Linked DNA regions of Pseudonocardia sp. HH130630-07. Each later gene encodes a partner of the first gene's protein in a complex. Links are inferred from orthologs where the notes say so. Each region holds a gene or a part of one and is shown on either strand. Other genes may lie near its edges.

Region 1 (7,566 bases):
TGGATGGTGACGTCCAGCGCGGTGGTGGGTTCGTCGGCGATGAGCAGCCGCGGCCGGCAGGCCAGCGCGATCGCGATCAGCGCGCGCTGGCGCATGCCGCCGGACATCTGGTGCGGGTAGGACGACAACCGCCGGGCCGGGTCCGGGATGCCCACCCGGTCCAGCAGCTCGACCGCCTCGGTACGGGCCTCGGCCTTGCCCATCCCGCGGTGCCGGACCAGGGCCTCGGTGATCTGGACCCCGACCTGCACCACCGGGTTCAGCGAGGACAGCGGGTCCTGGAACACCATCCCGATGTCGCGGCCGCGCCGGGCACGCAGCTCGGCGTCGGACAGCGTGAGCAGGTCGACCGGCTCGGCGGTGTCCGGGGCGTCGAGCAGCACCTTCCCCGACACCCGCGGGGTACGGCCGGGCAGCAGCCCCATGATCGCCAGCGAGGTGACCGACTTGCCGCAGCCGGACTCGCCGACCAGGCCGACGACCTCGCCGGGGTTCACGTCGAACGACACCCCGTCGACCGCGGTCACCGCCGGCTCGCCCTTGCGCACGAACCGGACCGAGAGGTCCTCCACGGACAGCAGCGGCGTCATCGGCGCCCCTTCGGGTCGAGTGCCTCGCGCAGCGACTCGCCGAGCAGCGTGAACCCGAGCGCGACCACGATGATCGCGATCGCCGGGTAGAACGCCAGCGCCGGGCGGACGTCGAGGAACGGCTGGGCGGACGCGAGCATCAGGCCCCACTCCGCGCGGGCCGGGTCGGCGTCGCCGAGCCCGAGGAAGGACAGCGCGGCGGCGTCCAGGATCGCGGTGGCCAGGGTCAGCGTGGCCTGCACGATCACCGGCCCGACCGCGTTCGGGATCATGTGCCGCAGCACGATCGCCCGGCGCCGGACGCCGAGCGCGGTCGCGGCGAGCACGTGGTCGGACTCGCGCTGGGCGAGCATCGACCCGCGCAGCAGCCGGGCGAAGATCGGCACGTTGACCAGCGCGACCGCGACGATCACCGTGCCCTGGCTGGGCCGGGCGGCGAGCGCGGCGATCGAGATGGCCAGCAGCAGCGACGGGATCGACAGCAGCACGTCGGTGACCCGCATGAGCACGGTGTCCACCCAGCCGCCGAGCGCTCCGGCGACCGCGCCGATCAGCACCCCGACCGACAGCCCGAGCAGCGTCGCCAGTACGCCGACCAGCAAGGTCTGCCGGGACGCCAGCACCAGCCGGGAGAACTCGTCGCGGCCGTTCTGGTCCGAGCCGAGCGGGAACCCGTCCTGCGGGCCGGGGATCGTGCCGGGCCGGAGCCCGTCGAGCAGCTCGGGGAACGCCTGGGCCGGGTCGTGCGGGGCGATCAGCGGCGCGAACACCGAGATCAGCACGAACAACCCGACGAGCACGGCGCCGACGATCGCGGTGGGGCTGCGGCGGAGCCGGATCAGCGCGTCCGCGGTCAGGCTCCGGCCGGCCGTCTCGTCGATCTTGTCCCGGCGGCGGCGGGAGTACTGCGAGACCGCGCTCACCGGAGCCTCACCCTCGGGTCGATGATCGCGTAGGACAGGTCGACGAGCAGGTTGACCAGCACGTAGATCAGCGCACCGAGCAGGACGACCGCCTGCAGCCGCGGGTAGTCGCGGCGTTCGATGCCCTCGGCGATGAGGGTGCCGATCCCGCCCCAGTTGAAGACCTTCTCGGTGAGCACCGCCCCGGCGAGGAGCAGACCGGTCTGCAGGCCGATCGTCGTCGACACCGGCAGCAGCGCGTTGCGCAGGACGTGCCGCCCGCGGACCGTGCCGGGCGCGAGGCCCTTGGCGTTGGCGGTACGGACGAAGTCGGACTCCAGCACGTCGAGCACCGACGCCCGGGTGATCCGCACGATCACGGCCAGCGGGATCGTCGCGAGCGTCACCGCGGGGAGCACGAGGTGCACGATCGCGTCCCAGCTCGCGTCGAACTCGCGGGTGAGGAACCCGTCGAGGATCGCGAAGCCGGTGACGGAGGTGGCGTCGATGCCGATCGCCTGCCGCCCGGACGGCGGGAGCAGCCCGAACTCGACGGCGAAGAGCTGCTTGAGGATGTAGCCCAGGAAGAACACCGGGACGGCGACGCCGACGAGCGTCCCGAGGATCGTGATGTTGTCCCACGGCCGGGCGCGGTAGCGGGCCGCGACGTAGCCGAGCGGGATGCCGGCCAGGATCGCGAGCAGCAGCGCCGAGACCGCCAGCTCGATGGTGGCCGGCAGGGCCCGGCCGAGCTCGGAGAGCACCGGGTCCCCGCTGACCAGGGAGGCGCCGAAGTCACCGGTGACCGCCCGGCCCAGGTAGCGCAGGTACTGGATCCAGACCGGCTGGTCCAGGCCGAGCGTGCGGTTGAGCGCCGCGATCGACTCCGGGGTGGCCTTGTCGCCGAGCAGTGCTCCGGCCGGTCCGCCGGGCAGCGAGCGCAGCCAGGCGAACAACAGCACGGAGAGGATCAGCAACGTCGGGATCACCTGGAGCAGGCGGCGCGCGACGTAGCGCAGCATGCGTGTGAGGTCCTCTGTGGTGGGGAGGCCGTCACCGGGCGCCGCGGGATCACCACGGCGCCCGGTGCGTGCGAACGGATCAGTTCTTGCTGACGGTGTAGAACCGCTCGTCGGTGAGCGGGCTCGGGATGACGCCCTGGACGTTGTCCTTGACGACGATCGCCGGACCGGTGGTGAGGATCGGCACCGCCGGCAGGTACGTCGACATGATGTCGGCGTTGGCCTTCTCGTACGCCGCGGCGTGCCCGGCCGGGTCCGGGATCGCGTCGGCCTTGGCCAGCTCGTCGAACATCGCCGGGTTCTGCGGGCCGAACTCGGCCTTCTCCCGGCCGAAGAACGTGCCGACGAAGTTGCCGGCGTCGTTGTAGTCGCCGGTCCAGCCCAGCATGTGCAGGTCGTGCTTGCCTGCCTTCTGGACGTCGTCCTTGTAGCCGCCGTTCCACGGCCGCGCGACCGGGTTGACCGTGATGCCGACGGCCTCCAGGTTCGCCGCCATCGCGGAGAACAGGTCGGACGGGTTCGGCATGTAGGGCCGGGTGACCTCGGTCGGGTAGTAGAAGTTCAGCGTCAGGTTCGGCTGACCGGCCTCGGCGAGCAGCTGCTTGGCCTTCGCCGGGTCGTACGGGTACTGGGTGACCTGCTGGGCGTAGCCCGCGACGGTCGGCGGCACGAACTCCTGCGCGACGGCCGAGCCCTCCGGCATCTTGGTGCGCACCAGCGACTCCCGGTCGATCGCGTGCGCGATCGCCTGGCGGACCTTGAGGTCGCGCAGGGCCGGGTTGTTCTTGGTGTTGAAGCCGACGTAGAGGATCGAGAACGGGTCCCGGATCAGGACCTGGTTGCCCTGCTCCTTCAACGTCCCGTAGTCCGCCGGGCTCGGGTAGTCGTAGCCGTCGATGGTGCCGGCGGCCAGCTCCTGCTTGCGGGCGTTCTCGTCCGGGATGATCTTGAAGATCAGCTTGTCGACCTTGGCCTTCTCGCCCCAGTAGTCGTCGTTGCGGGCGAGGGTGATGGTGCCGTTCGCCTTGTCGAAGCTCTCGAAGCGGAACGGCCCGGTGCCGGTGGGGTGCTCGGTGGCGTAGGCGGGGTAGGTGAAGGAGTCCCCGCTCTGGGTCACGGCGTCGGCGTCGTACTGCTCGAGCGCGGCCGGGCTGGAGATCGAGAACGAGGTCAGGCCGAACGCGGCCGGGAAGGCGCCCTTGAACTTGTTCAGGTTCAGCACGGCGGTGGTCGGGTCCTGCGCGGTGCAGGACTTGTAGACCGGGTCGCCGGAGGCGTCGCCCTCGTTCTGCGCGAAGCCCTCGAAGACGTCGCCGTAGTAGATCATCTGGCTCTGGGCGGCGGCGCCCTTCATCTGGAACCACCGGTCGAAGTTCGCGCAGACGGCGGCCGCGTCGAGCGCCGTGCCGTCGTGGAACTTCACGCCGTCGCGCAGGGTGAACGTCCAGGTCTTGCCGTCCGGCGAGGACTCCCAGGCGGTGGCGAGACCGGGCTCCAGCTCGGTGGTGCCCTGCTTGTAGGTGATCAGCGTGTCGAACATCTGGCGCGCCGGCCGGAAGCTCTCGCCGTCGTCGTTGAACGTCGGGTCGAAGTTCTTCGGCGCACCGGCCGCTCCGAAGACGAACGTCCCGCCGGTCGCGCCGTCCTCGCCGCCGGAGCCCCGATCGGAGGCCGCACACGCCGTCATGGTCAGCGCCAGCAGTCCAGCGGTGATCGCCGTGGCCCACCGTTTCGCTTGCATCAGTCCCCCACTCGGTTGCCGGTACGTGGCGCCTCGATGTGAGCGCGGCGACACCCGGTGGATGGAAAACCTATAGCGAAGAGTTACCTGCCGGTAGACCTGTACATCACGAAAGGGCTACGAATTGGGACGTGCGTACCGATCATGTGACATCTGGTCGATCATGAGCGGTCGACCGGCGGAGCGGTGCCGGTCCCGCCACTGGGCCACGACCTGCCTGCTCGTGGCCGGGTCCAGGGCGTCGGCGCGGACGTCGGCGAGCACCCGCCGGTAGGTGTCGAGATCCCGGGCCGCGTCCAGGAACGTCTCGCCGGCGTGACCCTCCGTGTGCACGACGTCGGGGCCGAGCTCGTCCGGGATCTCCAGCACCGCGAACCGCCCGGCGTGCGCCCGCTGGACCCCGGCGGAGAACGGCAGCACCCGCAGCTCGACGTTCGGCAGCTCGGACAGCTCCAGCAGATGGTCCAGCTGCTCGACCATCACCTGGCGGCTGCCGGTGACCCGGGCGAGCACACCCTCGTCGATCACCGAGCGGAGCCGCAGCGGCGGATCGGCCACGAGCGCCTCGTGCCGGCGGCGGCGCAGGTGGACGAGCTGGTCGATCTCCCACCCGTCGTGGCGGGGCAGCCGGGCGCGCAGCACCGCCCGCGCGTAGGCCCGGGTCTGCAGCAGGCCGTGCAGCACCGACAGGTCGAACCCGTCGACGCCGGTCGCGTCGGTCTCCACCGCGGCGTAGCGGCCGGGGGCGGGCAGCGCGTAGCGGTCGGTGCTCAGTCCCTCGGTGAACGGCTCCCACCAGCCCCGGGTACGGCTCTGGGTCACCAGCCTGCGGAGCATCTCGGCCTCGACGTCGGCCACCCCGCCGTAGAGGTCGAGCAGGCCGTCGACGTCGGCGCGGCGCGGGATCCCCTTCCCGTTCTCGAGGCGGCTGATCTTGGACGTCGAGCAGGCCAGCGCCCGGGCGACGTCCTCCAGCTTGAGGCCCGCCTTCCCGCGCAACCGCCGCAGCTCCGCGCCGAGACGGCGCCGGGCCCCGACCGGTTCCTGCTCCACCGCCGTCTCCCCCCACCCAGGTCGTGCGCCCTCCATGCAATCACACCGTGCGTGCAATCTCGCCGTCCGTGCAAGTTTCACCGGTTCTGCAATTGCACAACAGGCCCCGATCCGGCACTCTTGAGGTACCCGATCGTGACGGGCAGCACACCGCCCGCCGCGTACGGGGGAACCACGACGACCAACGAGAAGAACCGAGGTGAACCAGATGATCCGCACGACACAGAGGCCGCACGCCGGCAAGCGTGAGGGGGCCCGCACGGGGCGGTGGTACCCGTGATCGCCCTGGTGGCGCTGGTCCTCTCCGGGCTGGCGGTCATCGTCGTCACCGCGACCGTCATCGGCGTGACGGAGTCCCGGCAGAGCGGGGCCTGGCGCCGGATCGCCGCCGAACGGCGGAGGTCGTGGGAGCGCAGGCAGCGCCAGCTGCACGGCGGTCACCACGAGGTGGATGCGTGGGGCGACGAGGACACCGACTGAGATCGGTGGAAGGAGCGGGAACCCGGGCCCGAGAGCCCCGAGAGAGAGGTTCGGCGCAGTAGCGGGGGGTTGCTACGCCGGGTGGCCGGTCCACGTCCGCGCAGGACGGGGCCGGCCGTTCGTCGTTTCCGGGCCCGGTCGGTGGTCGCGGGCCCCGCTCCGGTGGTCGCGGCCCCGCGGAACCGGCACGCTCGCGGCTGCGGGCCCGAGTCCGGGCTACAGCGCGCGGCGGCCGGCGAGCGCGCGGCCCAGGGTCATCTCGTCGGCGAACTCCAGGTCGCCACCCATCGGCAGGCCGGAGGCGAGCCGGGTGACGGTCAGTCCCGGGAAGTCCCGCAGCAGCCGGACCAGGTAGGTCGCCGTGGCCTCGCCCTCGGTGTTCGGGTCGGTGGCGATGATGACCTCGGAGATCTCGGTCTCGTCCTGCGCCGGGCCGGTCCCGCCGAGCCGGGCGAGCAGCTCGCGGATCCGCAGCGTGTCCGGCCCGATCCCGGCGAGCGGGTCGAGCGCACCGCCGAGCACGTGGTAGCGGCCCTTGAACTCGCGGGTCCGCTCCACGGCCAGCACGTCCTTGGGCTCCTCGACCACGCAGACCAGCGTCGGGTTCCGGCGGGCGTCGGCGCAGTACCGGCAGCGGGTGTCCGCCGAGACGTTGCCGCAGACCTCGCAGAACGCGACGCCCTGCTTGACCGTCTGCAGGACCTCCTGCAGCCGCGCGATGTCGGCCGGATCCGCCGCGAGCAGGTGGAACGCGATCCGCTGCGCGCTCTTCGGCCCGACCCCGGGGAGCCGGCCCAACTCGTCGATCAGGTCCTGGACCGGTCCCTCGAACACCTCAGGCGCCCGGGAGGCCCAGGCCGCCCATGTCGAGACCGCCGGCCAGCGGCCCCATCTTCTGCTGCTGCAGCTCCTGCGCGCGGGCGACCGCGTCGCTCATCGCGCCGATGACCAGGTCCTGCAGGGTCTCGACGTCGTCCGGGTCGACGATCTTCGGGTCGATCCGGACCGAGCGGGGCTCCAGCCCCGCGGTCAGGGTGACCTCGACGAGACCGTTGCCGGCCTGGCCGGTGACCTCGGCGACGGCGAGCTCCGCCTGGGCCTCCTGCAGCTGCTGCTGCATCTTCTGCGCCTGCTGCATGATCATCTGCATGTCGGGCTGACCGGGTTGCACGCGTACCCCTCGCTGTCGGGTCCCGGCTCCGTGCGGCCGGGTGGCCCCGGCGACGCGACCGGTGCGGACGTCTCCACGGCCAGGGTAGTCGTGTCAGGCTGTCGCACCGTGCACGCCCCGATCCGCTCCGCCGTCACCGCCGTACCGGCCGCCCTGCTCGCCACGGTGCTCTGTGCCGGTTGCACGCCCGCCGCCGCCCCGGCGCCCCCCGCCACGGTCGCGCCGCCGGTGGCCGAGGCCGCCAGCACCCGCCCGGCCCCGCCGGAGCCGGCCCCGGTCGTCGTGCTCGATCCCGGGCACAACGGCGGGAACGGGGCGGCGTCCGCCGAGATCGCCCGGCCGGTCCCGGACGGGCGCGGCGGGACCAAGCCGTGCAACACCACCGGCACCGAGGCCGCGGACGGCAGCCCCGAGCACGCGTTCGCCTGGGACCTCGCCCAGCGGGTCCGGACCCGGCTGGAGTCGGCCGGGGTGCGCGTCGTCCTCACCCGCGACAGCGACGACGGCGTCGGCCCCTGTGTCGACGAGCGCGGTGCCGCCGGCGGCCGGGCCGGGGCGGCCGCCGCGGTGTCGCTGCACGCCGACGGCGCGGCGCCGGCGGCCCGGG
Region 2 (5,972 bases), 1.8 Mb from region 1 along the record:
GCCGGGCCAGCAGGTCCAGGACCTGGGACTGGACCGAGACGTCCAGCGCGCTGGTCGGCTCGTCCAGCACGATCAGCCCGGGCCGCAGGGCCAGCGCCCGCGCGATCGAGATGCGCTGGCGCTGCCCGCCGGAGAACTCGTGCGGGTAGCGCTGCGCCATCTCCGGTTCCAGCCCGACCCCGGCCAGCAGCTCGGCGACCCGCTCGGCGCGGGCGTCGCGGCCCCGGCGTCCGCGCAGCTCGGGCAGGTGCGTGACCAGCGGCTCGGCGACGACGTCGAGGACCCGCATCCGCGGGTTCATGCTGGAGTACGGGTCCTGGAACACGACCTGCACCGAACGCCGGAGGGCGGCCCGGCCCGCCCGGTCCAGCCCGGCGACGTCCCGCCCGCCGATCTCGACGGTCCCCGCGGTCGGTTCGAGCAGGCCGAGCAGCAGCCGGGTCAGGGTGGTCTTGCCGGAGCCGGACTCACCGACCACGGCCAGGGTCTCCCCCGGGTGCACCTCCAGGTCGACGTCGTCGACGGCGACGAACGGGGTCGTGCCGCGCCGCGGGTACTCCTTGCGCAGGCCCCGGGCCCGGACCAGCGGGGCGGTGGCCGTGGGGGTGCTCATGCGGTGTCCTCCCGCGGGGTGTCGGCCGGGTGCAGCCGGGGCGTGGCGGCGAGCAGCTGCCGGGTGTAGGGGTGCGCCGGCGCGCCGAACACGTCGTCGACGGTGCCGTGCTCGACCACCTGCCCGTGCCGCATGACGACGACCCGGTCGGCCACCCCGGCGACGACACCGAGGTCGTGGGTGATCAGCAGGATCGCCATGTCGCGCTCGGCGCGGAGCCGGTCGAGGACGTCGAGGATCTGGGCCTGCACGGTCACGTCGAGCGCCGTCGTCGGTTCGTCGGCGATCAGCAGCCGGGGCTGCGCGACCAGCGCCATCGCGATCATCACGCGCTGGCGCAGCCCGCCGGAGAGCTGGTGCGGGTACTGGTCGATGCGCTGTTCCGGGTCGCCGATCCCGGCCGCGGCCAGTGCGGCGAGCACCTCGGCCCGGTGCGACCCGGGCCGCCCGCCGCGGTGCAGCAGGCAGACCTCCTCGATCTGGCGGCCGACCCGGGTGACCGGGTTGAGGCAGGTCATCGGGTCCTGGAAGATCATCGCGATCTCGCCGCCGCGTACCGTGCGCAGCTCCGGCTCGGACAGCGTCAGCAGGTCCCGGCCCCCGAACCCGATCCGGCCGGCCGGGTAGCGCGCCGGCGGCACCGGGTTGAGTCCGAGCACCGACAGCGCGGTGGCGCTCTTGCCGCTGCCGGACTCGCCCACCACGGCGAGCACCTCGCCGCGGTGCACCTGCAGGTCCACCCCGCGCACCGCGTGCACGGTGCGCTGCCCCAGCGCGAAGTCGACGTGCAGGTCCCGCACGTCCAGGACGGGCTCGCGGTCGGTCACGGCGTCGGTCATCGGCGGTACACCTTCGGGTCGGTGGCGCCGCGCAGCGCGTCGCCGGTGACGTTCACGGCCAGCGCGGTGCACAGCAGCGCCAGCCCCGGGAACACCGCGATCCACCACGCGGTACCCAGGTAGAGCTGGCCCTCGCTGAGCATCAAGCCCCAGGTCGGCACCGATGCGGGGACGCCGAGGCCGAGGAAGCTCAGCGCGGACTCGGCGAGGATCGCGGCGGCGACGTTGAGCGTGGCGACGGTGGCCAGCGGTGCCATCACGTTCGGCAGCAGGTGCCGCCGCATGATCGTCACCGGGCCGACGCCGATCGCCCTGGCGCCCAGCACGAACTCCCGCTCGCGCAGCGACAGCACCGACGACCGGACGACGCGGGCGTAGGACACCCAGTTCGTCACGCCGAGCACGGCGATCACGATCCAGAGCCCGTTGCCGACGAAGGCGACCACGGCCAGCGCGACGAGCACGCCGGGGAAGGCGAGCTGGACGTCGGCCAGACCCATCAGGATCCGGTCGGTCCGGCCGCCACGGGCACCGGCGACCAGCCCGACGACCGCCCCGGCGACGCCGGAGACCAGTGCCGCGGCGATCCCGACCAGCAGCGAGACCCTGGCCCCGTGGATCAGCCTGCTCAGCACGTCGCGGCCGAGCGCGTCCGTGCCGAGCGGGTGCCCGCCGCCCGGTCCCGGGGGCTGCAGCCGGACCAGCAGGTCCTGGGCGTTCGGGTCCCACGGCGCGATGACGTCGGCCAGCGCCGCGGCCAGCACGACCAGCCCGAGGACGACGAGTGCGGGCACCGCGAGCCGGGTGCCGCACATCCTGCGCAGCAGCGACGGGCGGGCCGGGACGTCCGGTACGACGCTCATGCGCGCAGCCTCACTCTCGGGTCGAGCACGGAGTAGGAGAGGTCGACCAGCAGGTTCACCAGCACGAACACCACCGCGAAGAACAGGACCGTGCCCTGCACGAGCGGGAAGTCCCGGTTGGTGATCGCCTCGACGGCGAGCCGGCCGATCCCGGGCCAGCTGAAGACCTGTTCGGTGAGGATCGCGCCGCCGAGCAGCGAGCCCAGCTCCAGGCCGATCACCGTGACCACCGGGAGCGCCGCGTTGCGCAGCGCGTGCCCGACGACGACCCGGGTCGGCCCGGCCCCCTTGGCCCGTGCGGTGCGCACGAAGTCCGCGGACAGCACGTCGACCAGCGAGGTGCGCAGCAGCCGCGCGATCACGGCCAGCGAGTAGATCGACAGCGTCACCGCGGGCAGCACGAGGTTCGCCGCGCTGCCGTACCCGGCGGCCGGGAGGATCCGCAGCGACACCGCGAACAGCAGGATCAGCACGATGCCCGTCCAGAACGCGGGCACCGACTGCCCCACCAGCACCGCGACGCCGATCGCGCTGTCGGTGCGGGTGCCGCGCCGGACCGCGGAGACGATCCCGGCCGGTACCGCGACGACGAGCGCGAGCAGCAGCGCCGACACCGCGAGCAGGGCGGTCGCCGGGAGCCGGTCGGCGATCAGCGACGTCACCGGCTGGTCGTAGAAGATCGACGTCCCGAGGTCGCCCCGGAGCAGCCCGCCCAGGTAGGACAGGTACTGCTGCCAGAGCGGGCGGTCCAGGCCCAGTCCGGCGGCGAGCCCGGCCGCCTGCTCCGGGCTCGCGTCCGGCGGCAGCAGCAGGGCCAGCGGGTCACCGGAGATCCGGACCAGGCCGAACGCCACGGTCGCCACCACGAACAGGACCAGCACGGCCGAGCCGAGCTTGCCCAGGATCGTGCGGGCCAGCGGGCCGATCTCACCCATCGCGCACCTCCGCGGTCGCCATCGCCAGCACGCCGACGACGTTCGGGGTCCACGACACCCGCTCGTTGGTGATCAGGACGGCGTCGAGCTGGTGCAGGAAGACGAACGGCGCCTCGTCGGACAGCAGCTCCTGCAGCTCGGCGAACGCCGCGGTCCGGGCGGCCGGGTCGATCGACAGCTCCTCGCGGTCGATGAGCGCGTCCGCCCGCGGGTCGGTCCAGCGGCTCTGCCGCCGGTCGCTGCGGACGTTGGACTGCACCGGGCTCTGCCCGTCGAGCGTCCAGCCGGTGGTGGCCGCCAGGTACACCGGGCCGAGCGCACCGCGGTTGTCGCTGGTCAGCCGGGAGGAGTAGGTGCTCGGGTCGAGCAGCTCGACCTCGGCGCGCACCCCGGCCCTGGCCAGCAGCCCGGCGACGGCCTGGGCGACCATCGCGTCCGCGCTCGACGCCGTCAGCGTCGTCGAGAAGCCGTCCGGGTGCCCGGCCTCGGCGAGCAGCGCGCGGGCCCGCTCCAGGTCCCGGGAGTAGGGCGCGACGGCCGGGTCGAACCCGAAGGACTCGCGCGGGATCATCGTCGGGACCTCGCGGGCCTTCCCGTCGAGCACGGCGTCGATCAGCAGCGGCACGTCGACCGCGTGGTTGAGCGCGCGACGCACCCGCACGTCCGACAGCACCGGGTCGGTGGTGTCCAGCGACAGGTAGGACATCCGGATGCCGGGACTGTTGGCGACGGCGATGCCCCGGTAACCCTGCAGCTGCAGGGCCGCGTCCGGGTTGAGACCGGTCACCATGTCGACCGCGTCGCTCTGCAGCGCGGCGAGCGCCGACGCCGGGTTGGAGATGGTCTGCAGCTCCAACCGCTCCACCCCGGGCGGGCCGGCCCAGTGGTCGGGCACCGCCGTGAGCCGCAGCGCGACCGAGCGCTGCCACTCGGTGAAGCGGAACGGCCCGGTGCCGACCGGGGCCGCGGCGAACCCCTCCTCCCCCACCTCCCGCAGGTAGCCAGGGGGGACGACGACCCCGCCGAACAACGACAGCTTCGCCGGCAGCACCGGGTCCGGCCGGTCGGTCACGATGTCGACGGTGTGGTCGTCGACGATCTCGACCCCGGTCACGTAGCGCAGCTCGACGATCGGCGACGCCGTCGCCGGGTCGAGCAGCCGCTCGATGCTGAACGCCACCGCGCGGGCGTCGAACACCTCGCCGTTGTGGAACCGGACGCCGCGACGCAGCGTGAACCGCCACCGGGTGTCGGTGACCGCCGTCCACGAGGTCGCCAGCCGCGGCCCGAGCCGGTTGTCGGCGGTCCGCTCGGTGAGGCAGTCGAACACGTTGATCAGGGCGTTCATCGAGACGATGTCGGCCACCTTGTGCGGGTCCATGGAGCGCGGGTCCGAGGCCTGCGAGACCCGCAGCAGGCGGGTGGGCGGCCGGTCGGCGGCCGGCGCGCAGGCCGTGAGCGCCGGGCCGAGCGCGAGCAGCGGCACGGCGGCCGCGATGCCACGGAGCAGCGCGCGCCGGCTCGGCCCCGATGACGGGTCGGTCACGGCACCTCCTCTGGTCGACGGGACGTGTGTCGCTGCCCAATACAGCAGTTCCGACTGACGATTGCACCGTTCCGCTGCAGGAAACGGGTCGTCCGCCGGGTAGTATCCGGCCCATGAACGACGACCGTGGTGCCCGCTCGGCCGCGACCAAGGTGCTGGACGTCCTCACCGCGCTCGCGCACGCTCCCGGGCCGCACCGCATCGTCGACCTGGCCGCCGCTACCGGGCTGGCGAAGGCCACCGTGCACCGGATGCTGCGCAACCTGGTGGAGTCCGGGTTCGTCGTCACCGCCCCGGGTGGCTGCTACACGATCGGGCCCCGGTTCCTCGGGATCGCCGCCGCCGCGCTCGCCGAGGACCCGCGGCGCCCGGTGATCCGGCAGGGGCTGGAACGCCTGCGGGCGGCGAGCGGGCTGTCCGCGCACTTCGTGCAGCGGTTCGCCGACCAGGTGGTCACCGTCGACTCGCTGGAGTCGACCGATCCGTACGGCCTGCCGGCCCGGCCCGGCCACACGGCGCCGGTCGGCGACACCGCGTTCGGGAGCGCCGTGCTGGCCACCGGGCCCGGGGACCCGCCACCGGTGACGGTGCGCGACGACACCGACGGTGTCCGCTCGATCGCCGCACCGGTGCTCGACGGCACCGGCGGGGTGATCGGCGCGATCGGGGTGTCCGGCACCGCGTTCACCCTCGCCGACGCCGCCGTCGAGCGGCTCGGGCCGCTGGTCGCCGAGACGGCCGCGACGACGTCGTCGGTGCTGCGGGCGCGCTCCACCGCCGGACCGCAGCGGCGGCACGCGTGAGGGCGCCCGGCGGAGCCCTGACCGATCTCCTGGCCGGCGCCCGCGCGGACGGGGTGTTCTCGGCCGCGGCCTGGGCCGTCGGCGACGCCGACGGGCACCGGGTCCGGGGCACGCTCGGCACCCGGGCCTGGCCGGACCTCCCCGAGGTCACCGGGGCCGGCGACGGGATCGATGCGGCCCCGCTGGACGGGACCGAGCTGTTCGACCTGGCCTCGGTGACCAAACCGCTGGTCGCGCTGGCCGCGGCCGTGCTGGTGGAGCGTGGTGCGCTGGCCGACGACGACACCGTCGCCCGGCTGCTCCCCGCGCACCGCGGAACCCCCGCGGCGGACGCGACCCTGGCGCAGCTCCTGCTGCACACCTCCGGGCTGCC

What was found.
Region 2: the proteins of AFB00_RS09470 (region 1) and AFB00_RS17700 are in contact, whole or in part, in a cryo-EM structure (PDB 8Z1Y), measured with the Escherichia coli proteins. The link is inferred for Pseudonocardia sp. HH130630-07 from one-to-one orthologs.

What each region holds. Positions count from the first base shown.
Region 1 is NZ_CP013854.1:1,963,443-1,971,008, forward strand. Bases 1,925-4,858 are described here. They hold AFB00_RS09470 (ABC transporter substrate-binding protein), read right to left. Parts: upstream 4,256-4,858; coding sequence 2,594-4,255; downstream 1,925-2,593. Other genes in these bases: AFB00_RS09465 (ABC transporter permease), read right to left, coding at 1,925-2,514; AFB00_RS09475 (helix-turn-helix domain-containing protein), read right to left, coding at 4,373-4,858. In the rest of the region: AFB00_RS09455 (ABC transporter ATP-binding protein), read right to left, coding at 1-590; AFB00_RS09460 (ABC transporter permease), read right to left, coding at 587-1,513; more of AFB00_RS09465, read right to left, coding at 1,510-1,924; more of AFB00_RS09475, read right to left, coding at 4,859-5,308; AFB00_RS09480 (hypothetical protein), read left to right, coding at 5,585-5,788; recombination mediator RecR, read right to left, coding at 6,005-6,622; AFB00_RS09490 (YbaB/EbfC family nucleoid-associated protein), read right to left, coding at 6,624-6,938; AFB00_RS09495 (N-acetylmuramoyl-L-alanine amidase), read left to right, coding at 7,068-7,566. UniProt on the Escherichia coli protein: Part of the ABC transporter DppABCDF involved in dipeptide transport. Binds dipeptides and accepts a wide range of side chains, including small neutral, bulky hydrophobic, and positively and negatively charged groups. Tripeptides are poor substrates.
Region 2 is NZ_CP013854.1:3,721,405-3,727,376, reverse strand. The notes cover bases 383-3,381. They hold AFB00_RS17700 (ABC transporter permease), read right to left. Parts: upstream 2,316-3,381; coding sequence 1,449-2,315; downstream 383-1,448. Other genes in these bases: AFB00_RS17690 (ABC transporter substrate-binding protein), read right to left, coding at 3,243-3,381; AFB00_RS17695 (ABC transporter permease), read right to left, coding at 2,312-3,250; AFB00_RS17705 (ATP-binding cassette domain-containing protein), read right to left, coding at 610-1,452. Also shown: more of AFB00_RS17690, read right to left, coding at 3,382-4,796; AFB00_RS17685 (IclR family transcriptional regulator), read left to right, coding at 4,910-5,599; AFB00_RS17680 (serine hydrolase domain-containing protein), read left to right, coding at 5,596-5,972. UniProt on the Escherichia coli protein: Part of the ABC transporter DppABCDF involved in dipeptide transport. Responsible for the translocation of the substrate across the membrane.